DNA from 4 places in the Serratia sp. LSHTC3 genome. Region 1 is predicted to be linked to each of the others. Evidence: predicted binding sites of a transcription regulator. Region 1 holds the regulator's gene; each other region holds the start of a gene.

What was found. Region 1 encodes Fur, which represses iron uptake genes when iron is present. Its sites were predicted from a motif close to ATAATAATGAGAACNACTATCAA; they were not measured.
Region 2: fes (enterochelin esterase) is a predicted target of Fur. The motif match lies at 3,868-3,890, and genes of this name have one in related genera.
Region 3: sodA (superoxide dismutase [Mn]) is a predicted target of Fur. The motif match lies at 4,096-4,118, and genes of this name have one in related genera.
Region 4: AC2CGI_RS01600 (Nramp family divalent metal transporter) is a predicted target of Fur. The motif match lies at 1,467-1,489, and genes of this name have one in related genera.

The regions. Positions count from the first base shown of each region.
Region 1 covers NZ_JBXUNP010000005.1:288,116-294,152, reverse strand. The annotation lists gene ybfF (esterase) at 1-295, shown strand, start outside; gene ybfE (LexA regulated protein) at 552-839, shown strand; gene fldA (flavodoxin FldA) at 1,095-1,634, shown strand; gene fur (ferric iron uptake transcriptional regulator) at 1,964-2,410, shown strand; gene AC2CGI_RS19670 (beta-N-acetylhexosaminidase) at 2,659-5,316, opposite strand; gene chiQ (ChiQ/YbfN family lipoprotein) at 5,330-5,656, opposite strand; gene chiP (chitoporin ChiP) at 5,703-6,037, opposite strand, start outside.
Region 2 covers NZ_JBXUNP010000003.1:20,154-26,190, reverse strand. The annotation lists gene AC2CGI_RS12950 (amino acid adenylation domain-containing protein) at 1-2,194, opposite strand, end outside; gene AC2CGI_RS12945 (MbtH family protein) at 2,227-2,433, opposite strand; gene fes (enterochelin esterase) at 2,408-3,781, opposite strand; gene AC2CGI_RS12935 (TonB-dependent siderophore receptor) at 4,066-6,037, shown strand, end outside.
Region 3 covers NZ_JBXUNP010000006.1:93,424-99,460, reverse strand. The annotation lists gene fdxH (formate dehydrogenase subunit beta) at 1-720, opposite strand, end outside; gene fdnG (formate dehydrogenase-N subunit alpha) at 733-3,780, opposite strand; gene sodA (superoxide dismutase [Mn]) at 4,197-4,817, shown strand; gene AC2CGI_RS20350 (methyl-accepting chemotaxis protein) at 4,943-6,037, shown strand, end outside.
Region 4 covers NZ_JBXUNP010000001.1:323,798-329,834, reverse strand. The annotation lists gene AC2CGI_RS01605 (DUF2502 domain-containing protein) at 1-150, shown strand, start outside; gene AC2CGI_RS01600 (Nramp family divalent metal transporter) at 192-1,427, opposite strand; gene AC2CGI_RS01595 (NupC/NupG family nucleoside CNT transporter) at 1,805-2,992, shown strand; tRNA gene AC2CGI_RS01590 (tRNA-Ala) at 3,111-3,186, opposite strand; tRNA gene AC2CGI_RS01585 (tRNA-Ala) at 3,246-3,321, opposite strand; gene AC2CGI_RS01580 (formate/nitrite transporter family protein) at 3,630-4,415, shown strand; gene gltX (glutamate--tRNA ligase) at 4,481-5,896, opposite strand.

The sequences.
Region 1 (6,037 bases):
GATCCAGTTCCTGCTGAAGTCCTTCCATAACGGTGAATGGCGCTTCAACCTGCCGGTGCTGATCGAACGCTACGAAGACATCACCGGCTGGCAGGAAGTCCCGGCCTGGCCACACCCGACCCTGTTCATTCGCGGCGGCCTGTCGCCGTACGTGCAGGACAGCTACCGTGCAGACATCGCCCGCCAATTCCCGCAGGCACGCGCGCACGTCGTCGCCGGCACCGGCCATTGGGTGCACGCCGAAAAACCGGAAGCGGTGCTGCGCGCCATCCACCGTTTCCTCGGCGAAGCCTGAAAAACGCGCTCACCTGGCGAAAAAACGCGCTAAAGATAACGGCTTAGCGCGTTTAGCCCGCAGTTAGGCATTGTCGCCGCTCCATCTGCTGGGGTAATATGGCGCGCTATAATTTTGCCGCCGCGCCAGCGCGTTCGCGAACGCCGGTTCGGGGGTAAATTTGGGTTAGGGTTTATTGGCCCGAAGTGTGTTAACCGATGCCTCCGGAAGCGTGCGAGCGCTTTTTGATGCAAACTCCCTTGCAGTACCGCTACCTATGGCAAAAGAACAAACGGATCGCACGACGCTGGATCTGTTCGCAGATGAACGCCGTCCGGGGCGCCCGAAAACCAACCCGCTTTCCCGCGATGAACAGCTTAGAATCAATAAGCGCAATCAGTTACGGCGCGATAAAGTGCGCGGATTGCGGCGCGTAGAGCTGAAAATCAACGCGGATGCGGTGGACGCCCTGAACAAACTGGCGGAACAGCGCAACATCAGCCGCAGCGAACTCATCGAGCAGATGCTGTTGGCGCAACTGGCGGAAGAACAGCCGGAACATTGATCTCTTCGGCCGCACGCGCGGCGCGGCGTTAAGGACAACGCCGGATCGACCACGCTTTTCTTCATCCTTCGGCATCGCATAAATGCGATAAAACCCCGGCGCCACTTTCTGGCATGATACGCATTTACCGGTAAGAGACTGCGCCTGTCGGCGCCCGCCACCGTGGCGAAAGGCTCTTGCCATGGCATCATTTTAATCGGCGGCAGTGCCGGCGCCGAGTAATGCAATTAATTGAATTTAAAGGTTATACGCGATATGGCTACTGTAGGCATTTTCTTTGGCAGCGACACTGGCAATACCGAAAACATTGCCAAAATGATCCAGAAAATTCTCCAGAAACAGTTTGGCGACGACGTCTCTGAAGTGCACGACATCGCCAAAAGCAGCAAAGAAGACCTGGAAGGGTTCGATATCCTGCTGCTGGGTATCCCGACCTGGTACTACGGTGAAGCGCAGTGTGACTGGGACGATTTCTTCCCGACGCTGGAAGAAGTCGATTTCAACGGCAAACTGGTGGCGCTGTTCGGCTGCGGCGACCAGGAAGACTACGCGGAATACTTCTGTGACGCGATGGGCACCATCCGCGACATCATCGAACCGCGCGGCGCGGCCATCGTGGGCCACTGGCCGACCAAAGGCTACCACTTCGAAGCTTCCAAAGGCCTGGCGGACGACAACCACTTCATCGGTCTGGCGATCGACGAAGACCGTCAGCCGGAGCTGACCAATGAGCGCGTCGACGCCTGGGTCAAACAGATTGTCGAAGAGCTGAGCCTGGCCGATATCGTCGGCTAAACGCCGGGACTGGCGAAAGGTTGAACAAAGGCCCTGTAAAGTGCATAGTGTGCCGACAGGGCCGTCATCGGCAACAGGGATTGCTGCGATAGAAGCTACAGATTTGTAACTTCCCACCCCGTCACGGTAGACTGAGATATCGGTTTATCCCATCCATCAAGGCGTTGCATGCAAAACATGCAATAGTGCAATTATATCTTTGTTAACAACCGGCGGTTTCCATTTAGTACAACCGGTTCTATAATGAGACGCATTAACTCTTTGTGCCGACCGATGCCACAGGCGAGTACGCCTCAACTTGATTAGCATAGTAACAGGACTGAATTCGCATGACCGACAACAACATCGCATTGAAGAAGGCCGGCTTAAAAGTCACGCTTCCGCGACTCAAAATCCTGGAAGTACTGCAAAATCCGGAATGCCATCACGTCAGTGCGGAAGATTTGTACAAAAAACTGATTGATATGGGCGAAGAGATCGGCCTGGCAACGGTTTATCGCGTACTGAACCAGTTTGACGATGCGGGCATTGTGACACGTCACAACTTCGAAGGCGGCAAGTCCGTGTTCGAGCTGACCCAACAGCATCACCACGATCACCTGATTTGCCTGGACTGCGGCAAAGTGATCGAATTCAGCGACGAATCCATCGAAGTGCGCCAGCGTGATATCGCCAAGCAGCACGGCATCAAGCTTACCAACCACAGTCTGTACCTGTACGGCCACTGTGAAACCGGTGACTGCCGCGAAGACGAATCGCTGCACGACAAGAAATAAGCCTCACCGGCTATGAGAAACCGCCTCACATTGAGGCGGTTTTTTTATGCCCGCCGTACAACGGGCAAAAAAATCCCCGGGCAAGCCGGGGAAAGATCATGTCATGAAATACTACAATTGCAGCGGCACTGCGACTCCACGTACTGCTCTCACTTCAACATCCGCCCCACGCCGGCACGCGCGGGGGCGAACGCATTCCCCCTTCGTTAAGCGGCCCGCCGCCATGACGACAGGCCGATGTGCCGGGCTTAGACCTTCTCGGCGCGGCTGTAACGTTTACCGTCCGGGCTGACCGAGCGCACCTGTACTTCGCCGGAGACCGCCGGTTTGGCCTTGGCATCATAGCGCTGCCACTGCTTACCGCCGTCGGTGGAGTACTCGATGCCCAATCCCGGCAGCGCGATATTCGCTTCCAGCTTGCCGCCCGCCACGCGCGCGCCCGGCACCGGCAGACGGTAAGCGACGCCGCCTTTGTCCAGCTTGGCCAGTTCTCGTTGGCCCAGGATATTGGCGAAGCGCAACCAGTCTTTCTCCAGCGCCTTGGTGTCGACAAAGTGGGTTTCCCCGCCTTTGTATTCACGGCCGGCGCGATAGTCCTGCTCCCAACCGGCTCGGTGCCAGGCGCGTTCCGCCACCGACAGCGCGCGCGGGAAGATCATGTATTCCATCTGCGGATCGGTGCGCTGGGTTTCGCTCCACAGCTGAGCGGACAGACCGTAGGCGCCCGGCCACGGCTTGTCGCTTTTGGCGTTAAAGTGGTTGCCGTCGCGGTCGACCGAGGTTTCCGCGTTCTGCGGCATGTTGTCCGGCGCGAAGCTGAACACCTTGCGCTCGTCGCTGAAGCGGGTGCCCCAGTAGTAACCACGCTCGTCCGGGTTCACCTCGTAAGGGAAGTCCATGTAGACGTAGTCCGGGTTGGAGACCACCACTTCATATCCTTTGTTGGCCCAGTCGTTGACGCTATCGAAACCGCCCCAGTACAACGTATCCCAGAAGTTGACGCCCACGCGCGAGGTGGCGAACGCCTTTGCGTTCTCGGCGTCTTTCAAGCCGTCTTGCCAGGCCTGCATTCTGTCGATGCCGTGCGCCTTCACCAGCTTGCTGACCTCCTGGCCGAAGTAGCTCGGCAGGTGTTCCATGTCGGCCACCTTGCCTTCTTTGATCATCGTCTGGCAAACCTGCGACTTGGCCCACGGCTTGTCTTCGTTGCTCTGGTCGATGATGCCTTTACCCGGCTCCGGTTTCGCCTTGTCGGTATAGCCGGCGCCCAGGCGGATGTTTTTCGCCTCATCGCCGCCGAAGTGCCAGGTTTTGATCGGCTGCCCGGCTTCTTTATGCATCTGGGCAATCTCGCCAATCACCTTGTCGACAAAGCGCTGGGAGGAATCCAGGCACGGGTTCAGGTAGCTCTGGCGGTTAAAGAACTGCACCGAGGTGGTATTGGAGGTATCGGTCGGATCCACCAGGCGGAACTCGTTGGCCTCCTGCTCTTTGCCGGCGGCATGCAGTTTCTTGTAGCGCGCTTCCATAGAGACCACCGCCGCGCGGGCGTGCGCCGGCATGTCGATCTCCGGGATCACCTCAATCTGGCGCGCCTGGGCGTATTTGATGATGTCGATATAGTCCTGACGGCTGAAGAAGCCGCCGTAGACGTCCGGCCCCTGGCCGTACTGCGGCAGCAGGCAGGTGGTTTCGCTCAGATCGTGGCAGCGCTGGCCGCCGACTTCCGTCAGCTCCGGCAAACCGGGGATCTCGATGCGCCAGCCTTCGTCATCGCTCAGGTGGAAGTGGAATTTATTGAGCTTGTAAGCCGCCATCTGATCCAGCAGGCGCAGCACCGCGTCCTTCTTATGGAAGTTGCGCGCCACGTCAAGGAAAATGCCGCGATACTGGAAGCGCGGCGCATCGCTGGCGTCGAGCGTGGCGATCTTGCCGCTGCCGTCGCTCGGCACTAACGACAGGATCGACTGCAACCCGTAGAACACCCCGGCCTGATCGAAGCCGATCACCCGCGCCTCTTTCTTACCGATTTTCAGCTCATAAGCGCCCGGCACCGCCATCGCGCCTTTAAACTTGCCCGGCTGGATGTCGGTCTTGATCGGGTAACCGTTGGCCTGAACCGGCACGCCCAGCAGCGCGAAGCGCTGGTTGACGACGTCCGCCGCCGGCTTGACCAGCGTGCTCAGATCCGGCGATACCCCTTTGCGCAGGTCGGCGTCCTGTGCGTGCACTTTCACCTGCATCGGTGTCGGCACGATCTGGCCGCGCAGCGCGCCGGCGGGCAGCGTCTGCAGATCGGCATTGCTGACAAAGCGCGAAGCCGGCGTCATCAGAATGTTTTTGTCGTCCTTGGTGCGCTTCCACTGATCGCCGGTGAACGGCGCCACGAACTGGTCCAGATTTTCGGTGTCGGTATTCGCCAGCATTTTCGGCTTGGCGTCGCCGGAGGTGGCATACCAGCGCGGCAGGAAGTCGTTTCTGAACAGCTGCCAGTATTCGGCGACCACCGGGATTTCCACCGCCTTGCCGGCAGGGAAACCGCTGAATTTGGCGGTCGGCTCCAGCTTGTACAGATCGCCGGTCAGATGCGCGATCTTGAACTGATCGTTATCCACCCGCAAGGTCTGGCGCGGGCTGTGGAAATAGATGACCCAGTCCTTGCCGTCGATCGCCTGCCCGTCGTTGCTGAGGGTGAACAACACCCGGTTGCATGAGGCCCAGTCGGCGCCCAGCGCCGCGCAATCCACGCCGTTTTCGCCGGCGCGGTTATCCAGCATTTTCACGTTCAGCTTCAGCTGGCTCAGCTGATCCACCAGCTGTTGATCGGCCATGGCATTACCCATGCCGCCCAGGAATCCCATCGTTGCCGTCAAAGCGGCCAGTGCGCTCAGTTTGAATGCGTTCATCTTCTCGTCCTTCTTAATTATTGTTATCGCGAATTTCTTGCCACAGCTTGCCGCACTTGGCGTCGTAAGCCTGACCGTTACCGCTGTGCACCGCCATAATGCAGTTCTGATAATCCATCACCCGCACCGTTTCCTGCGCGGCGAACTGCTGGTGCTGTTTCTCTTGTTTCAGCACGTTCAGCACCGCCTTGCAGGGCTGCAGACGCTCCGGCGAGCCTTCGGCGGTGTTGATGCAGGCGCTGTAAGCCTGCTTCAATTTGGCGTCTTCCGGCGGCGCGGCGGGTTGCGCGCAGGCGCTCAAGAGCGCGGCGGCCGCCAACATCAGCATGATTTTTTTCATCGTTGAATTCCCTTAACTGCCCCCGGCGACGAGGCCGGGGAACGCATCAGAAGATGGTGAATGGCGCGATGACCATGAACTTGACGTCTTTCTCGTCCTGGAAGATGTTGCCGTAACCGCCGCCCCAGCTCGGGATGTTGGTGTGGTTGTCATACTGGGTGTAGTGCAGCTTGATCAGCGTGCCCTTGGCGCGCCCTTCCTGGATGGTGTACATCGCGTCCAGGCTCCAGGCGCTCTCTTTCAGGCGCTGGCTCTGATCGTAGATCGGGTTGGTGCTCGGCTTGGCGTCCCAGGCGTAAACGTAGGAGCCGCCGACCGCCATGCCCGGCAGGTTCCAGTTGCTGAGGTCATACATCACGCCGGCGTACACCGCTTTCTCGC
Region 2 (6,037 bases), on a different contig from region 1:
GACGCAACGCGACGCAGTTCGCCACCGCCGCGTCGTCGTCCAGGGCGGCCACGAAAGCCGCCAGCATCGACGGCACGAAGTGCAGCGTGGTAATGCGATGTTGCGCGATCAGCTGTTGCAGCTGCTGCGGATCGCGGTGCGCCTCCGGCGGCGCCATCACCAGCCGGGCGCCGACCATCAGCGGCCAGAAGAATTCCCACACCGAGACGTCGAAACTGCATGGCGTTTTCTGCAGCACCGCGTCGTCCGCCCCCAGCGGATACTGATGCTGCATCCACAGCAAGCGGTTGACGATCGCCTGATGGCCGACCAGCACGCCTTTCGGGCGCCCGGTGGAGCCGGAGGTAAAGATGATATAGGCCGCATGATCCGGCGTCGGGCCCGCGATCGCCACCCCGTCGGCGTGATCGGCCGCCAGCGGCGCGTCATACAGCAAAATTTCGCCCTTGTCGGCGAAACGCGCCTGCTGCGCCGGGCTGGTGATGACCAGCCGGGGTGCGGCGTCTTCCAGCATCATCGCCAGCCGCTCGTCCGGATAACCGGTGTCCAGCGGCAGGTAGGCGGCGCCCGCTTCCACGATCGCCATCAACGCCAGCGACAGGAACACCGAGCGCGGCAGCGCCACCGCCACGATGTCGCCCGGCCGTACGCCCTGCACAACCAGCTGGCGCGCTAGCGCCGTGACCTGTTCGCGCGTTTCGCGGTAGGTGAAGCTGAAATGCGCATCCGCCAGCGCCGGCGCGTTCGGCGTGCTTTGCGCCTGCTGCGCCAGCAGTTGGCTCAGCGTGGTCGCCGGCACCGGATGCGCCGTGTCGTTGACCCGCGCCAGCAGCGCGCGATCGTCGGCGGTCAGCATGTCGGCTTCGCCGATCGGCAACGTTGCCTGCGCGGCGAACTGCGCCAGCAGCAGCGGCAACCGCTGCAGATGCGCCAGCAGTTCCTGACGGCTGTAACGCTCGGCGTTGGCCAGCAGCTCCACCTTCAGCTGATGGTGTTCGTCGATAAACAGCGCAATCTCCAGATCGCGCACCGGCCCGGAGGCCAGATCGTGGGTAATGCCTTCGATACCGGCGAAGTCCAGCTGGTAATCGAACATTTTGAAGTTGAAGACCGTACCGTACAGCGGTTCGCCGTCGCCGATGCGCCCCAGATCGCGCTGCACCTGTTCGGCGTCGTAGCGCTGATGGCGGCGCACCGTTTTCAGCTCGCGGCTGATGCGGGAGGCGGCCTCATACAGCGTGGCCTGCGGCTCGAGGTGCATCTCCATCGGCAACACGTTGATCACCGGGCCGGCGGCGCACAGGGCGGCCGATCCGGTACGGCGCATGAAGATAAAACCGGCGCTGAAGCTCGGTTGGCCGCTCAGACGCGACACCCACAGCGCCACCAGCGCCACCGCCATATCGGCGGCGTTCAGCTTCTGCTGCGCGCCGCACTGCACCAGTTCGGCGAAGGCCTGCGGATCGCAGCGCTGTTCCAGTCGGTGGATGCGTGGCGTGGGCGTTTGCCCGGCCAGCGGCTGCGGGCAGATCGTGGCCGGCGGCGGCAACTGCCGTGCTTTTTCGCGCCAGAAATCGGCGTCGCGTTGCCAGGCCGGCGCCTCCCGGTAAGCCTGGTATTCCGCCACCACGTCGCTGAACGCCGTGAAAGGCGTCGGTTCCAGCGCGTCGCCGCGGCAAAGATGGGTGTAAATCGCCGCCACGCGGCGCGCGATGGCGGTGAAGCTGAAACCGTCCACCAGCAGATGGTGATAGCGCTGATACCAGAACCAGCGGTCATCCGCCAGACGCATCACCACATGACGATACAGCGGCGCGCCGCTGCCGGCGCGCAGATCGCCCGCCAGATCGATGTCCATCAGCGCGCGCGCGGCGGCTTCAGGGTCCGGCGACGTCGTCAGATCGACAAGTTCCGGCTCGTGCACCGCCAGCGTGTCATCCAGCCATTGCACCGGCACGCCGTCGCGTTCCGCAAAACGCAGGCGCAGCATGTCCACCTCGCCCAGACCCTGGATGATGGCCTGCAGCAGAGGCTCCACGGCGACAGGGCCGTTGAGTTCGATGGCGTGAGCCACCGCGTAGGCATTGCGATGCGGGGAGATTTGATCGGCGACCCAGATGCCGGGTTGTGCCGCGACCAGCGGCCATTCGCCCGCAAGCGCCGGGCCGCTGAGAGAGTTAGGGGTGTGTGACACTGCTTATTGCTCCCGTGATTACCTGGCGCCGGTCACGCCTCGCGTGCTGCGACCGGCAGAATATCTTGCCAATGCTGTTCCAGCCATTCGGCGCACTCGAGGCGCGCCGCCGGGCCAAAGACGATCGTCCACTCGGACGGAATGGCGCGGAAATCCGGCCACAAACTGTATTGTTGTTGTACGTTGCGCAGCACCAGGCTGCGCTGCTGTTGATCATCGAACGGATTCAGGCTTTCCATCATGTGTTCCTCGTGCCGTCGCCGATGCCGGGTAAGCGGTGGCGAAAGCGGAAGCCCATACCGCCTGCAGCCCATCGGTCAGGCCGCTGCGCCAGCACAGCGCATCGTGCCCGCCTTCCACCACCCGGTAGTGCACCCGATGGCCGGCGTCGCTCAGGCGCGCCGCCATTTCGCCACTGACCCGATGCACCAGTTTTTCCTGCGAACCGGCTTCCATAAAGACCTTCAGCGCGCCGTGGTTGCCCAGGCCGTGGCGTTCGACCTGTTGCATCAGCCAGCAGGCGTCGTCGGGAATGCTCGGCAGCTGCAGCATGTCGCGCCGCGGCCACCAGTAGGAACCGGACTGGGTGATCACCGCGCCGAAGCGCTGCGGCCAGCGCAGCCCGGCATACAGGGAGGCCAGGCCGCCAAAGCTTTGCCCCGCCACCACCGTATCGGCCGGCTTGTCGCTGTGCGGCGCCCAGTCGGCCAGCTGCGGCATCAGTTCTTCCTGCACCGCCAGCCAGAAATCGTCCTTGCAGGTTAATTCTCGCGCCCGGTGCGGCAGATCGATGATGTCGATCAGCACATACACCGCTTCCGGCAACGCCCCCTCGCGGGTCAGTTGCATCAGCGGCGCCCAAACCGGCATCTGCTTCGCCCAGAACTGGCCGTCGAGCAAGATCGCGAGCGGGCGCTCGGCCGGCTTGCTGTCGCCGGTGGTGTAGATCCAGACATCGCGGCTGTTGCCCAGGCGCTCGCTCTGCCAGGTATGCCGCTGCAAACGCGCCGGCAGCGGCGGCGTGCAGCGCCCGCTGGCGATCTCATATTCGTCGAACGAACGCCATACCGGCTGCGGCGGCGCATCCGGCATGTGCAGACCGGAGACGCTGTGACCGCTGGCGCTTTGCCAGGAGCGATACGGGTTGAGCAGATCGGGGGTAGCGCTGGCGAACACCTGATGCCACCAGTGACGCAGGTTGTGCATGTTGGCGTGCGCATCGTCGCCGCTGAACGCCGGCGGCCGCTCGTCAAAGCAGGGGATAAAGCAGTAGCTGCCGCGCCAGGCGCCGCTCAGTTCGGTCTGCCAATACCACACGTCGGTGCCGGCCAAACGCTGCAGGCTTTGCGGCGGATTTGGCTGATGGTGGTCGGTCAGGCAGTTAATGTTGATCCATACGCGACGGTAGGCGGAGGTCAATTCGCATCCCTGGGGATCGCGCCAGAAAAAGGTGGTGCGCCAGCGGCCGTTACCCGCCGGTTCTACCCATGGCGTACCGCGTCGTGCCACCGTCAACCACCACCCTGGACTGCCCGCATTGCTGCTGGCCAATAATCTGCTGCTTTCTGACTGTAGTTCTGTATTCACAACGCCTACCCATTTTGTAGTTGGCGGCACCGGGAACGTCGACTTTTCCCTATCGCCGGCCACCGCCCGAACGCACTGTACGCCAAATACTATTGATAATAATTTGCATTTGCAATAGTGTGTAAGGCTTGGAGATCGTGCTGGTATTGCGCGCAACGGACAGGGATCGGGGATACATCAATGGCATCCCTTGCCGCAGCCGATTTTCTATTTCCGACTACACAAAAACTACAACCGCCCTTCCCCCCATTCGGCGAGGGATGGCAGCAAGGTAGGACACTCAGATGAAAAGCAAGCTATCACGTTATTCTTTAGCCACTCTTATCGGCTTGGGATTGGGCGCGTCCGCGTTCGCCAACGCCGCGCAGCAAACCGACACCACCACCACGGAAGAGAACAGCGGCGCCACGGATAAAAAGCCGCGCGGCGAAGACACCATCGTCGTGACCGCCGCCCGGCAGAACCTGCAGGCGCCAGGGGTGTCCACCATCACCGCCGACGAGATCAAAAAACGCCCGCCGGCGCGCGACATCAGCGAACTGATCCGCACCATGCCCGGGGTTAACCTGACCGGCAACTCCACCAGCGGCCAGCGCGGCAACAATCGCCAGATCGATATCCGCGGCATGGGCCCGGAAAACACCCTGATTCTGATCGACGGCAAACCGGCCTCCAGCCGCAACTCGGTGCGTCAGGGTTGGCGCGGCGAACGCGACTCCCGCGGCGATACCGCCTGGGTGCCGCCGGAAATGATCGAACGCATCGAAGTGCTGCGCGGCCCCGCTGCTGCACGCTACGGCAACGGCGCCGCGGGCGGCGTGGTCAACATCATCACCAAGAAAGCCGGCGATGCGCTGCACGGCTCGCTGAACGGCTACTTCAACGTGCCGCAGCACAAGCAGGAAGGCGCCACCAAGCGCACCGATTTCAGCCTGTCCGGCCCGCTGAGCGATTCCCTGAGCTTCCGCCTGTTCGGCGGCTACAGCAAAACGCAGGCCGACGCCTGGGACATTAACGAATCGCATAAGTCGTACCGCGCTGCAGCCACAGCAACCACTCCTAGTTATGAAAATAGCGTTCCCGCTGGCCGCGAAGGGGTTATCGATAAAAACATCGACGCCCTGCTGCACTGGGATTTCGCCCATCTGCAGTCGCTGGAGTTCGAGTACGCCTATGGCCGCCAGGGCAACCTGTACGCCGGCGATACCCAGAACACCAACAGCAACGACCTGGTGCAGAGCAACTACGGCAAAGAGACCAACCGCATCTACCGTGAAACATTCGGTCTGACCCATCGCGGCGCCTGGGACAACGGCGTGAGCACCAACAACTACGTTCAGTTTGAACGCACCCGCAACACCCGCCTGAACGAGGGCTTGGCCGGCGGCACCGAAGGCATCTTCGACACCAAGAACACCGGTTTCGGCACCACCAAGCTGGACGACTTCCTGGCGCACAGCGAAGTCAGCGTGCCGTTTGAGCTGGGCGTCGCGCAAACCGCCACGCTGGGCACCGAGTGGACCCAGCAGCGGATGAAAGACGGCACCTCCACCAGCCAAACGCTGATGGGCGGCACCATTCCCGGCATGACCACCGGCACGCGCAGCCCTTACGCTTCCGCGCATATCTTCTCGCTGTTCGCCGAAGACAACATTGAGCTGACCGACACCACCATGCTGACACCGGGTCTGCGCTACGATCTGCATTCGGAATCCGGCAACAACTGGAGCCCGGCGCTGAACCTGTCGCAGGAACTGGGCGACTACTTCACGCTGAAGATGGGCATCGCGCGTTCCTATAAAGCCCCGACGCTGTTCCAAACCAACGGCAACTACCTGCTGTACAGCAAAGGCCAGGGATGTGCCGGCAGCGATACCAAAAACGGCTGCTACCTGCTCGGCAACGACGATCTTAAAGCGGAAACCAGCGTTAACAAAGAGATCGGGCTGGAATTCCATAACGAGGGCTGGCTGGCCGGCGTGACCTACTTCCGCAACGATTACCACAACAAGATTGAGGCGGGTAACTCGCGCATCGCCACCAGCAGCAAAAATACAGCGGTCTACCAGTGGGAAAACGTGCCGAAGGCGGTGGTGCAGGGGCTAGAGGGCTCATTGAACGTGCCGGTCAGCGAGACCGTCACCTGGAGCAACAACGCCACCTACATGATCGAGAACAAGAACAAGACTACCGGCGATTACCTGTCGGTGATCCCGAAGTTCACCGTCAACTCGACCCTCAGCTGGCAGGCCACTC
Region 3 (6,037 bases), on a different contig from region 1:
CAAACCGTGGTACAGCTGCGGTTTGTCGGCGTGGTGCAACACGTACATCACGTGCGTGCCGCCCACCCCCGCCGGATCGTACAGACCGGCGTTCTGGTAGCCGCGGGTATTCAGCTCGCTGACGCGATCCGCCGCCACCTGCTTCATCGCTTCCTTGGTGCCGAAGTGAATCGCGCCGGTCGGGCAGGTTTTCACGCAGGCCGGTTCCTGGCCGACGTCCACGCGGTCGACGCACAGGGTGCACTTGTACACCCGGTTGTCGTCCTTGTTCATGCGCGGCACGTCGAACGGGCAGCCGGCGATGCAGTAGCCGCAGCCGATGCAGTGCTCGGACTGGAAGTCGACGATGCCGTTGGCGTACTGAATGATCGCGCCTTCCGACGGGCAGGCCTTCAGGCAGCCCGGATCGGCGCAGTGCATGCAGCCGTCCTTGCGGATCAGCCATTCCAGCTTGCCGTTTTCCTCCACCTCGGAGAAGCGCATCACCGTCCACGACTTGGCGGTCAGATCGGCGGGGTTATCGTACACCCCGACGTTGTGTCCCACTTCGTCGCGGATGTCGTTCCATTCGGAACAGGCCACCTGACAGGCCTTGCAGCCGATACAGGTGGTGACATCGATCAGTTTGGCCACTTCTTCCTGGTGGTCACGGGCGCGCGGCGCCGGCGTGAAACCATTGGTGGCGGATTTACGAATGATGTCTTGAGATTGCATGGCCATAATTCGTCTCCGTTACACCTTTTCCACGTTGACCAGGAACGCCTTGAACTCCGGCGTTTGCGTATTGGCGTCGCCGACGAACGGCGTCAGCGTGTTGGCGATAAAGCCTTTCTTCGCCACCCCTTCGTAACCCCAGTGGATCGGGATGCCGATGGTGTCGACTTCCTGGCCGTGCACCTGCAGCGTGCGAATACGCTTGGTCACCACCGCCTTGGCCTTGATGTAGCCACGGTTGGAGCTGACTTTCACGGTATCGCCCTGCTTGATGCCCTTCTTCTCCGCCAGCTTTTCGCCGATTTCCACGAACTGTTCCGGCTGGGCGATGGCGTTCAGCCGCGCGTGCTTGGTCCAGTAGTGGAAGTGCTCGGTCAGACGATAGGTGGTGCCGACGTAAGGGAACTTGTCGGATTTGCCCATCGCCGCCAGATCGTCCTTGAACACGCGCGCCGCCGGGTTGGACACCACGTTCGGGTGCAGCGGGTTGGTGCCGAGCGGCGTTTCGAACGGCTCGTAGTGTTCAGGGAACGGCCCTTCCGCCATCTTGTCGGTGGCGAACAGGCGGCCCATGCCTTCCGGCTGCATGATGAACGGCCCGACGTCGCTGCCCGGCGCGGCGGTGCTGTAGTCCGGGATATCGGCCCCGACCCACTTGGCGCCGTCCCACTCCAACAGCTGGCGTTTCGGATCCCACGGTTTACCCTGCGGATCCGCCGAGGCGCGGTTGTACAGAATGCGGCGGTTGAGCGGCCATGCCCAGGCCCAGCCCAGCGTATTGCCGAGGCCGGACGGATCGGCGTTGTCGCGCCGCGCCATCTGGTTGCCGGCCGGCGTCCAGCTGCCGGCGAAGATCCAGCAGCCGCTGGCGGTGGTGCCGTCGTCGCGCAATTGCGCGAACGAGCTGAGCAGTTCGCCTTTTTTCACCAGCACTTTGCCGTCGGCATCCAGCAGATCCGCCAGCGCCTTGCCGTTGTTCTCCTGCGCCACCTCTTCCGGCGCCGGGTTGTCCGGCGTCAGGTAGTCCCAGGTCATGTTCAGCACCTGCTCAGGCACCGCGCCACCGTCGCGCGCATACATCTCGCGCAGGCGGCTGAAGATGCCCGCCAGGATCTCGCCGTCGTTCAGCGCTTCACCCGGGGCGTCCGCGCCTTTCCAGTGCCACTGCAGCCAGCGGCCGGAGTTGACGATCGAGCCGTTCTCTTCGGCGAAGCAGGTAGACGGCAGGCGGAACACTTCGGTCTGGATCTGCGACGGATCCACTTCGTTGAACTCGCCGTGGTTCTGCCAGAAGTTGGAGGTCTCGGTGTTCAACGGATCGATGGTCACCAGGAACTTCAGCTTGGACAGTGAAGCCACCACCTTGTTTTTGTTCGGGAACGACGCTACCGGGTTAAAGCCCTGGCAGAAGTAGCCGTTGACCTTGCCCTGCGCCATCATCTCGAAGTACTGCAGCACGTCGTAGCCTTTGTCCCACTTCGGCAACCAGTCAAAGCCCCAGCTGTTGTCCTTCTGCGCCTTGTCGCCGTAGAAGGTCTTCATCATGCTGACGAAGAATTTCGGGTAGTTGCCCCAGTAGTTCACCTGGCCCGGCAGCAGCGCCTTCGGCGTGTTAGCCTTCAGGTAGGTCTCGAGATCGGTCTGTTTCTCCGACGGCAGCGTCAGGTAGCCCGGCAGGCTCTGCGACAGCAGGCCGAGATCGGTCAGACCCTGGATGTTGGAGTGGCCACGCAGCGCGTTGACGCCGCCGCCCGCCATGCCCATGTTGCCGAGCAGCAGCTGGATCATCGCCATGGTGCGGATGTTCTGTGCGCCGACCGAGTGCTGAGTCCAGCCCAAGGCGTACAGGAACGAGGCGGTCTTATCCGCCACGCAGGTTTCGGCGATGTATTCGCACACCTTGAGGAAATCGTCCTTCGGCGTGCCGCAGATGTTGCTCACCACGTCAGGCGTGTAGCGGCTCACGTGCAGCTTCAGCAGGTTCCACACGCAGCGCGGATCCTGCAGCGTGACGTCGCGCTTGGCGAAGCCGTTCTCGTCGAACTGGTAGTTCCAGGTGGTTTTGTCGTACTTACGGTTTTCCGCGTCGTAGCCGCTGAACAGGCCGTCTTCGAAGGCAAAGTCTTCCCGCACCAGCAGGCTGGCGTTGGTGTAGGCCTCGACGTATTCGCGGTTAAATTTGTTGTTAGTCATCAGATACAGCAACACGCCCGACAGGAAAGCGATGTCGGTCCCGGAGCGGATCGGCGTGTAGAAGTCCGCCACCGATGCGGTTCGGGTAAAGCGCGGATCGATCACGATCAGCTTGGCATTGTTGTGTATTTTGGCTTCCATCGCCCAGCGGAACCCCACCGGATGCGCTTCCGCCGCATTACCGCCCATGACGATAATCAAATTCGCGTTCTTGATATCAACCCAGTGGTTGGTCATCGCACCGCGACCAAATGTTGGAGCAAGACTTGCTACCGTTGGTCCGTGTCAGACACGCGCCTGGTTGTCTACGGCAAGCATGCCGAGAGCGCGACTAAATTTTTGCGACAGAAAACCGGTTTCGTTGCTGGCGGCCGAGGCGCACAGCATGCCGGTGGTCAGCCAGCGGTTGACGGTAACGCCCTGGTCGTTGGTTTTGATGAAGTTGGCGTCACGGTCTTCCTTCACCAGCTTGGCGATGCGGGTAAAGGCGTCGTCCCAGCTGATGCGCTGCCATTTGTCCGACCCTGGCGCCCGGTATTCCGGGTACTTGAGGCGGCTTTCGCTGTGGATGAAGTCAACCAGGCCGGCGCCTTTCGGGCAAAGCGCGCCGCGGTTTACCGGGTGATCCGGATCCCCTTCGATATGGAAAATGCTTTCTTTGGCGTTTTTGGCGCCATCACCAAGGCTGTACATCAACAGCCCACAGCCGACGGAACAATACGTACAGGTATTACGGGTCTCGCGGGCGCGCAGCAGTTTGTACTGCCGGGTTTCCGCCAACGCCACTTCGGGGGCAAAGCCCAGCGCGGCCACCGTCGTTCCTGCCATACCGCCAGCGCAGATCTTAAAGAACTGCCTTCTGCTGACCTGCATGGGGGTCTCCTTTACTCTCGATTGTCACATTGTTCAAATGCGCCTGCCCGCTAGCGCGGCAAACGCGAATGTCACTGTTGTTATGCTTGCTACGAACGCCGGCCATATTACCACAGCGTGCTTGTGGTTGTTACACACTCGTGCTCATTCAGTGAACGCATTGGCACATTTCGATACATTTCGGCGTTGGCGCTCCCTACAGTATAGAGAGTAACCAACGCGCCGGGGCGGCGGTTCGACGCGGCTCCCCAGCGCCCTCTTCTATCAGCATGTTAACGCAACGATTTGTTTATTAACCACACAGTTCACAGGGCATTGATAATCATTTTCAATATCATTTAATTAACTATAATGATCCGACTGCTTACGCGGTGCTCGCCCTTTGCGCCGCCCATACACCACTGGAGATGATGATTATGAGTTATTCACTGCCATCCCTGCCGTACGCTTACGACGCACTGGAACCGCATTTCGACAAGCAGACGATGGAAATCCATCACACCAAACACCACCAGACCTACGTCAACAACGCCAACACCGTGCTGGAAGCCTACCCTGAGCTGGCTAAATACAGCGTTGAAGAGCTGATCCAGGATCTGGATAAAGTGCCTGCCGACAAACGCACCTTCATGCGCAACAACGCCGGCGGCCACGCCAACCACAGCTTCTTCTGGAAAAACCTGAAAACCGGCACCACGCTGGGCGGCGATCTGAAAGCGGCCATCGAGCGCGATTTCGGCAGCGTTGAGAAATTCCAGGAAGAGTTCGAGAAAGCCGCAGCCACCCGCTTCGGTTCCGGTTGGGCCTGGCTGGTGCTGAAAGACGGCAAGCTGGCCGTAGTGTCTACCGCCAACCAGGACAGCCCGCTGATGGGCGAAGCCGTCGCCGGCGCTTCCGGTTTCCCAATCATCGGCCTGGACGTGTGGGAACACGCTTACTACCTGAAATATCAGAACAAACGCCCTGACTACATCAAGGCGTTCTGGAACGTGGTCAACTGGGATGAAGCCGCCGCGCGCTTCGCCGCGAAGAAGTAATTCGCCCCCGTTGATGAAGATGCCCGCCGCCGGCGGGTATTTTTTTGCCTGAAATCCGCTAAAGTTTGACCACTTCCTGCCGATGGTTTGTTCAATTGACGTTCGCCCGGAGAAGGAAAAACGCTATGGCGGCATTGCAAGCATTGGCAGGAAAGTTCACTCATCTCACCGTAGGTAAAAAGCTCGGCCTCGGCTTCGCGCTGTTGCTGCTGTTGGCGGTCGTTATCGCCGGCACCGGAGCGCAATATCTGCACATCATCGAATCCCGCGCCGATCGCATCGACTTCAGCAACCGGCTGAACGAGGAGATCAACCAGGCCAAATACAACCGCGCCATGTACGGCCAGACCTACCAGCCGGAGTATCTGCAGAACAACCGCGCCAATATTGAAAACGCCGTCAAACTGATAGATCAGGGGCAGGCGCTGGACTGGGACGCCCAAAGCCGCAAGGATCTGCAGCGTCTGGTGACGCTGATCGGGGAATACCAGCAACAGCAAAAAATCTTTGAGCAGGCGGTCTCGGCGAAAGACGCGGTGCGCCAGAGCTGGAACATGTCGGAAGTGCAGGCCAGCCTGAGCCAGGTGGAGCGCCAGCTCACCAACGGCGATCTGCAGTTGGCCTTCATCCAGCTGAACCAGAAGCTGACCCAGGTGCGCTACGGCGCGCGCGGTCTGCTGCTGAGCCTGAACAAGGAAACCGAAGCGCCGCTGATGGCGGCCATCGATGACGCGCGCGACGCGGCCAACGCCTTGAGCCGCCGGGTCAGCGACGCGCAGCGCCCGCAGCTGCAGCCGCTGCTGGCCGCCCTGGACGATTACAAAAACCGCATCGCGGCCTACCTACCGGCCTATGAGCACGAGCAGCAGATCAGCCGACAGCTCGGTGAACGCGCGCATGAGATCGGCACGCTGGTGAACGCCTTTATGCAGGACGAACTGGCGCAGACGCGCAGCAACATCAACCTGGCGCAGCTGCAGATGGGCATCACCACCCTGATCGCGATTATCGCCGGAGTGCTTATCGCCTGGCGTATCACGCTGCAGATCACCCGTCCGCTGCACAGCACGTTGGCGATGGCGGAACGCATCGCCGGCGGCGATCTGCGCCAGGCGCAGACCAGCACCCGCCGCGATGAGTTGGGGCAGCTGCTGAACGCGGTGGCGGCCATGAGCCAAAACCTGCGCACCATGATTGAGAAGATCCAGATGGGGGTCAGC
Region 4 (6,037 bases), on a different contig from region 1:
TACTGGCGTAAACACTATTACTATCATGAAGGACGCTATCGTAAATACGACAAACACTACGATAAGCACCACTGGAAGAAAGAGAAAAAGCACCATCACGATCATGACCGCGATCGCTGGCGCCGCCACGGCGATGACGACCGCGATTAAAGACGACGGGCCGGCGCAACGCCGGCCCGCACTGTTTTCGCTTACAGCACGCTGCCGATCAGCAGGTAGCCGTTCAACCCAACCACCACCAGTACGATCAGCTTGCCCAGATTTTGCACCAGCGGGCCGTTGACCATTTCCCCCATCAGCGCCCGATTGCCGGTGAAAGCCAGCAGCGGCACCAGCGCCAGCGCAATGCCGAAGCTGAGCAGCACCTGGCTCAGCACCAGAATGCGCGTCGCATCCATCCCCAACATGATGACGATAAACGACGGCAGCATGGTCACCGCGCGCCGCAGCCACAGCGGAATATGGAAACGCACGAACCCCTGCATCACCACCTGCCCCGCCAGCGTGCCCACCACGGTAGAAGAGAGGCCGGCGGCCACCAGGCTCAGGCCGAACACGGTGGCGGCGGCGTGCCCGAGCAGCGGTTGCAGCGTCAGGTAAGCCACGTCGAGATCGGCGATGCCGCTGTGGCCGCTGAAATGAAACGCGGCGGCGGCGGTGGCCATCATCGCCAGATTAACGAAACCGGCGATGGTCATAGCCACGGCGACGTCGACTTTGGTGGCGGCATAGCGTTCCGCCTTGTCGTGCTCGCCGCCGATTTGGGTGAGCGACGAATGCAGATAGATCACGTGCGGCATGATGGTGGCGCCCAATACCCCGGCAGCCAGGAATACCGCATCGCCGTTAGGCAAATCGGGCAGCGCCATCCCCTTCAGCAGCGGCGCCAACTGCGGCTGGGAGAAAGCCAGCTCGACTATGTAAGCGGCGGCGACGAACAACAACAGCCCGCCGATCACCAGCTCCAGCGGCTTTTGCCCGCGTTTTTGCAGCATCAGAATTAAAAAGGTGGCGATGCCGGTCAGCACTGCGCCCTGCAACAGAGAGACACCGAGCAGCAGCTTGAAGCCGATCGCCGCGCCGATAAACTCAGCCAGATCGGTCGCCATGGCGATGATCTCCGCCTGTACCCAATAGGCCCACACCGCCGGCCGCGGAAAGCGATCGCGAATATGCTCGGCCAGATTTTTCCCGGTGGCGATGCCCAGCTTGGCGGACAACAGCTGGATCAGCATCGCCATCACGTTGGCCCAAACCACCACCCACAGCAGGCTGTAGCCGAATGAGGCGCCGGCCTGGATGTTGGTGGCGAAGTTGCCGGGATCGATATAGCCGATAGCGGCGATGAAGGCGGGCCCCATGAGCGAGAGTTTGATTTTTCTGGCGGAGCGACCGGAGGTGGTTTCAACCACGCGACTGTTCAGCATATGTTGAACCCTTACTGAAATTACGTTTATCTCCACTCTATATAAATGATAATAATTATCAAGCGCATTTAGAGCGGTAAAACTTATCTCTGTAATAGCCAACATTAACGGTTTTATCGAAGGGTTCAGCGCGGAGCTTGCCGATTTCCGTGCTTTTCTGATGGGATTTTGGCTGCAATCCCCCTGAAAGACAGGTTAGCACAAGAATACGAATTTCCTATTGCTGCTTTAACATCTTGATTTTTTATGCTTTTGCGCAACACTTTAGGAGAACTCCCACTATGATTTTCCATATTTGCAATAGAAGTCTCGTTTTTAAACGTAGCGTTACATAAAATGACAGCCGAAATTCAGCCTGCCTCAAATTTGGAGCAAACATGTCCCATATTGCGCACTTTGCGTTGGCGATAGTGGTGGTAGCGATCCTGGCCCTGTTGGTGTGCCGCGATCGTAAAAGCATCCGCATTCGCTATGTTATTCAACTACTGGTTATCGAAGTACTGCTGGCCTACTTTTTCCTGCATTCGGAAGCGGGTTTGGGCTTCGTAAAAGGATTCGCCGCGCTGTTTGACAAACTGCTCGGGTTTGCGGGACAAGGGACTGATTTCGTGTTCGGCGGCATGGGCGACAAAGGCCTGGCGTTCTTCTTCCTGAAGGTGCTGTGCCCGATCGTCTTCATTTCGGCGCTGATCGGTATTCTGCAGTACATCAAGGTGCTGCCGTTCATCATCCGCATTATCGGCACCGTGCTGTCGAAAGTGAACGGCATGGGCAAGCTGGAGTCGTTTAACGCCGTCAGCTCGCTAATCCTGGGGCAATCCGAAAACTTCATCGCCTACAAGGATATCCTGGGCAAGATGTCGGAAAAGCGCATGTACACCATGGCGGCGACCGCGATGTCTACGGTTTCCATGTCCATCGTCGGCGCCTATATGACCATGCTGGACGCCAAATTCGTGGTGGCGGCGCTGGTATTGAACATGTTCAGCACCTTTATCGTGCTGTCGCTGGTCAACCCGTACGACACCAATAAAGAAGAAGAGCTGCACCTCGGCAACCTGCACGAAGGCCAGAGCTTCTTTGAAATGCTGGGTGAATACATCCTGGCGGGCTTCAAAGTAGCGATTATCGTCGCCGCGATGCTGATTGGCTTCATCGCCCTGATCGCCGCGCTCAACGGTGTGTTCAGCGCCATTTTCGGCCTGAGCTTCCAGGAAATCCTCGGTTACTTCTTCTATCCGTTCGCCTGGATCATGGGCATTCCTAAGCACGAAGCCCTGCAGGTTGGCAGCATCATGGCCACCAAGCTGGTTTCCAACGAATTCGTGGCCATGATGGAACTGCAGAAAGTCTCTGCCGAGCTGTCGCCGCGCAGCCTGGGGATCCTGTCGGTGTTCCTGGTGTCCTTCGCCAACTTCTCTTCCATCGGCATCGTGGCCGGTGCGATCAAGGGCCTGAACGAACACCAGGGCAACGTGGTGTCACGCTTTGGCCTGAAGCTGGTGTACGGCTCTACGCTGGTCAGCATCCTGTCCGCTTCTATCGCGGGTCTGGTGCTGGGCTAAGCCTGAAATTCACAGCAATGATAAGGCGCCTGCGGGCGCCTTTTTTATTGGCCGGCATTCGGCGAAGGTTAAATGACACAAAGCAAAAAGCCGACCCTAAGGTCGGCTTTTTAAATGGTGGTGGAGCTAGACGGGATCGAACCGTCGACCTCTTGCATGCCATGCAAGCGCTCTCCCAGCTGAGCTATAGCCCCACAAAAGTGGTACGCTTTGACCGGCGTTACGGTATCCCCAACCTTTCTGAGAAGAAGATTGGTGGAGCTAGACGGGATCGAACCGTCGACCTCTTGCATGCCATGCAAGCGCTCTCCCAGCTGAGCTATAGCCCCGTTCCACAATCACTTTGTGCTGTGAACGGGGCGCATAATATGAAACCCGCTCAAAGCTGTCAACGGCTAAATTGAATTACTGAATCAAGCGTTGAAAAAGCCGCCAAATCAGCATCTTTGGCGCCAAAAAATCATCACTTTGCGCAGAGTTCATCCATTTTGCGCGCTACATCTCAAAATGGCGAAAGACCCTGCATATCACGTTGATTTTTAATTAACGGAATGTTAGCGAAATGCGCTTGAGTCGGACTCCCGAGCGGCATAGACTGCCCGCGCCATAAACTTCATTACTATAAACCGAGTCCGTCATGTCTTTGCATTCACCAAAAGAAATCGCCGCCCTCGCCGTTCAGGCCGGGATAAACAAAAGCCGCGCCCCGCTCGCTAATCTGCTGATTCTGGGCTTTCTCGCCGGCGCCTTTATCGCCACCGGCTTCCTGCTGGATATTCACGTCATCGGCACCCTGCCGGCCGAATGGGGCTCTTTCGGCGCGCTGTTGGGCGCAGCGGTGTTCCCGATCGGCCTGATCCTGACCATTCTGGCCGGCGGCGAACTGCTGACCGGCAACATGATGACCTTGCCAATGGCCTGGTTCGCCCGTGAAATTCCCGCCATCGCCGTGCTGCGCAACTGGTTTTGGGTCACCCTGGCCAACTTCGCCGGCAGCGTAGCCGTCGCCTACTTCTTCGGCCACCTGCTGGGCCTGACCGAAGGCGCGTTTTTACATAAGACGCTGGCGATCGCGCAGGCCAAAGTGGATGCGGACTTCCTGCACGCCTTCATCTCCGGCGTCGGCTGCAACTGGCTGGTGTGCCTGGCGGTGTGGTTAGCCTTCGCCAGCAAAGATGTGCCGGGCAAAGTGATCGGCATGTGGTTCCCGGTCATGGCTTTTGTCGCCATCGGCTTCCAGCACGTGGTGGCGAACATGTTCATCATCCCGGCGGCCATCTTTGCCGGCGGCATGGGCTGGGAGCAGTATCTGCCTAATTTCGTCGCGGTATTTCTCGGCAATGCGCTGGGCGGCGCCGGCTTTGTCGGGCTGATGTATTTCCTCGCCTATCGCCCCGGTTTACCGACCAGCGAACACGCCTGACAACCGCCATGAAAAAAGCCCCGGGATTGCTCCTCGGGGCTTTTTCTTTATGGCGTAGCAGCGAATCAGGCTTGCGCTTCGCGCTCAGCGATGTAAGCCAGCGCCATATCGATGCGCTGCAGCGAACGCTTCTGGCCGATCGCATGCACGGTCACGTCCATGCCCGGCGACTGGCCGGCGCCGGTCACCGCCACGCGCAGCGGCATGCCGACTTTGCCCATGCCGACGCCCAGCTCATCCGCCGTGCCCTGAATGGCGTCGTGCACGTTTTCCGGCGTCCAGACGGTGATGGCGGCCAGCTTGGCGCGCACCGCTTCCAGCGGCTGACGCGCGACCGGACGCAGGTGCTTCTTGGCGGCATCGGCGTCGAACTCGCTGAAGTCTTCGTAGAAGTAACGGCAGGACTCCGCCATCTCTTTCAGCGTCTTGCAGCGCTCGCCCAGCAGCTTGACAATATCCTTCAGTTCCGGCCCGTTGCGGGTTTCAATGCCCAGTTGCTCAACGTGCCATGCCAGATGCACCGCCACTTCTTCCGCCGGCATATGGTTAATGTAGTGGTGGTTCAGCCACTGCAGCTTCTCGGTGTTGAAGGCGCTGGCGGATTTGTTGATCGCTTCCAGCGTGAAGAACTCTTTCATCTCGTCGATGGAGAAGATCTCCTGATCGCCGTGGGACCAGCCCAGACGCACCAGGTAGTTCAGCAGCGCCTGCGGCAGATAGCCGTCGTCGCGGTACTGCATCACGCCCACGGCGCCGTGACGTTTGGACAGCTTTTTACCGTCGTCGCCGAGGATCATCGACACGTGCGCGTATTCCGGCACCGGCGCGCCCAGCGCTTTCAGAATGTTGATCTGGCGCGGGGTGTTGTTGATGTGGTCTTCACCGCGGATCACATGGGTGATTTCCATGTCCCAGTCATCGACAACGACGCAGAAGTTATAGGTTGGCGAACCGTCGGTGCGGCGGATGATCAGATCGTCCAGCTCCTGGTTGCTGAATTCGATCGGGCCGCGAATTTTATCGTCGAAGATCACCGACCCTTCCTGCGGGTTGCGGAAGCGCACCACGTGCGGCTCGTCGTCGGTGTGGCTGCACTGGCTGTCGCGGCAGTGGCCGTCGTAACGCGGCTTTTCGCCATTTTCCATCTGCTTCTCGCGCAGCGCTTCCAGACGTTCCTTGGAGCAATAGCATTTATAGGCCGTGCCCTGCTCCAGCATCTCATCGATGACCGCGTTGTAGCGTTCGAAACGCTTGGTCTGGAAATACGGGCCTTCATCCCAATCCAGGTTCAACCAGTTCATGCCATCCATAATTGCGTCGATCGCGTCCTGGGTAGAACGTTCCAGATCGGTATCTTCGATACGCAGAACGAACTCACCGCCCGCATGGCGGCTGAACAACCAGGAATAAAGTGCGGTACGCGCGCCGCCGACGTGAAGATAGCCGGTCGGGCTCGGTGCAAAACGGGTTTTGATTTTCATTGGGTTCACTGCCTTATTACGCAACGCGTGTCGGCGGTTGCCGACGATTGCTCGGAATTGAAAAAAGAGTGGACGACATTGTATCACCACGCGCTAATTCCTCAACGCCGACACGATATTGCACCGGTCGATTTCGCGCGT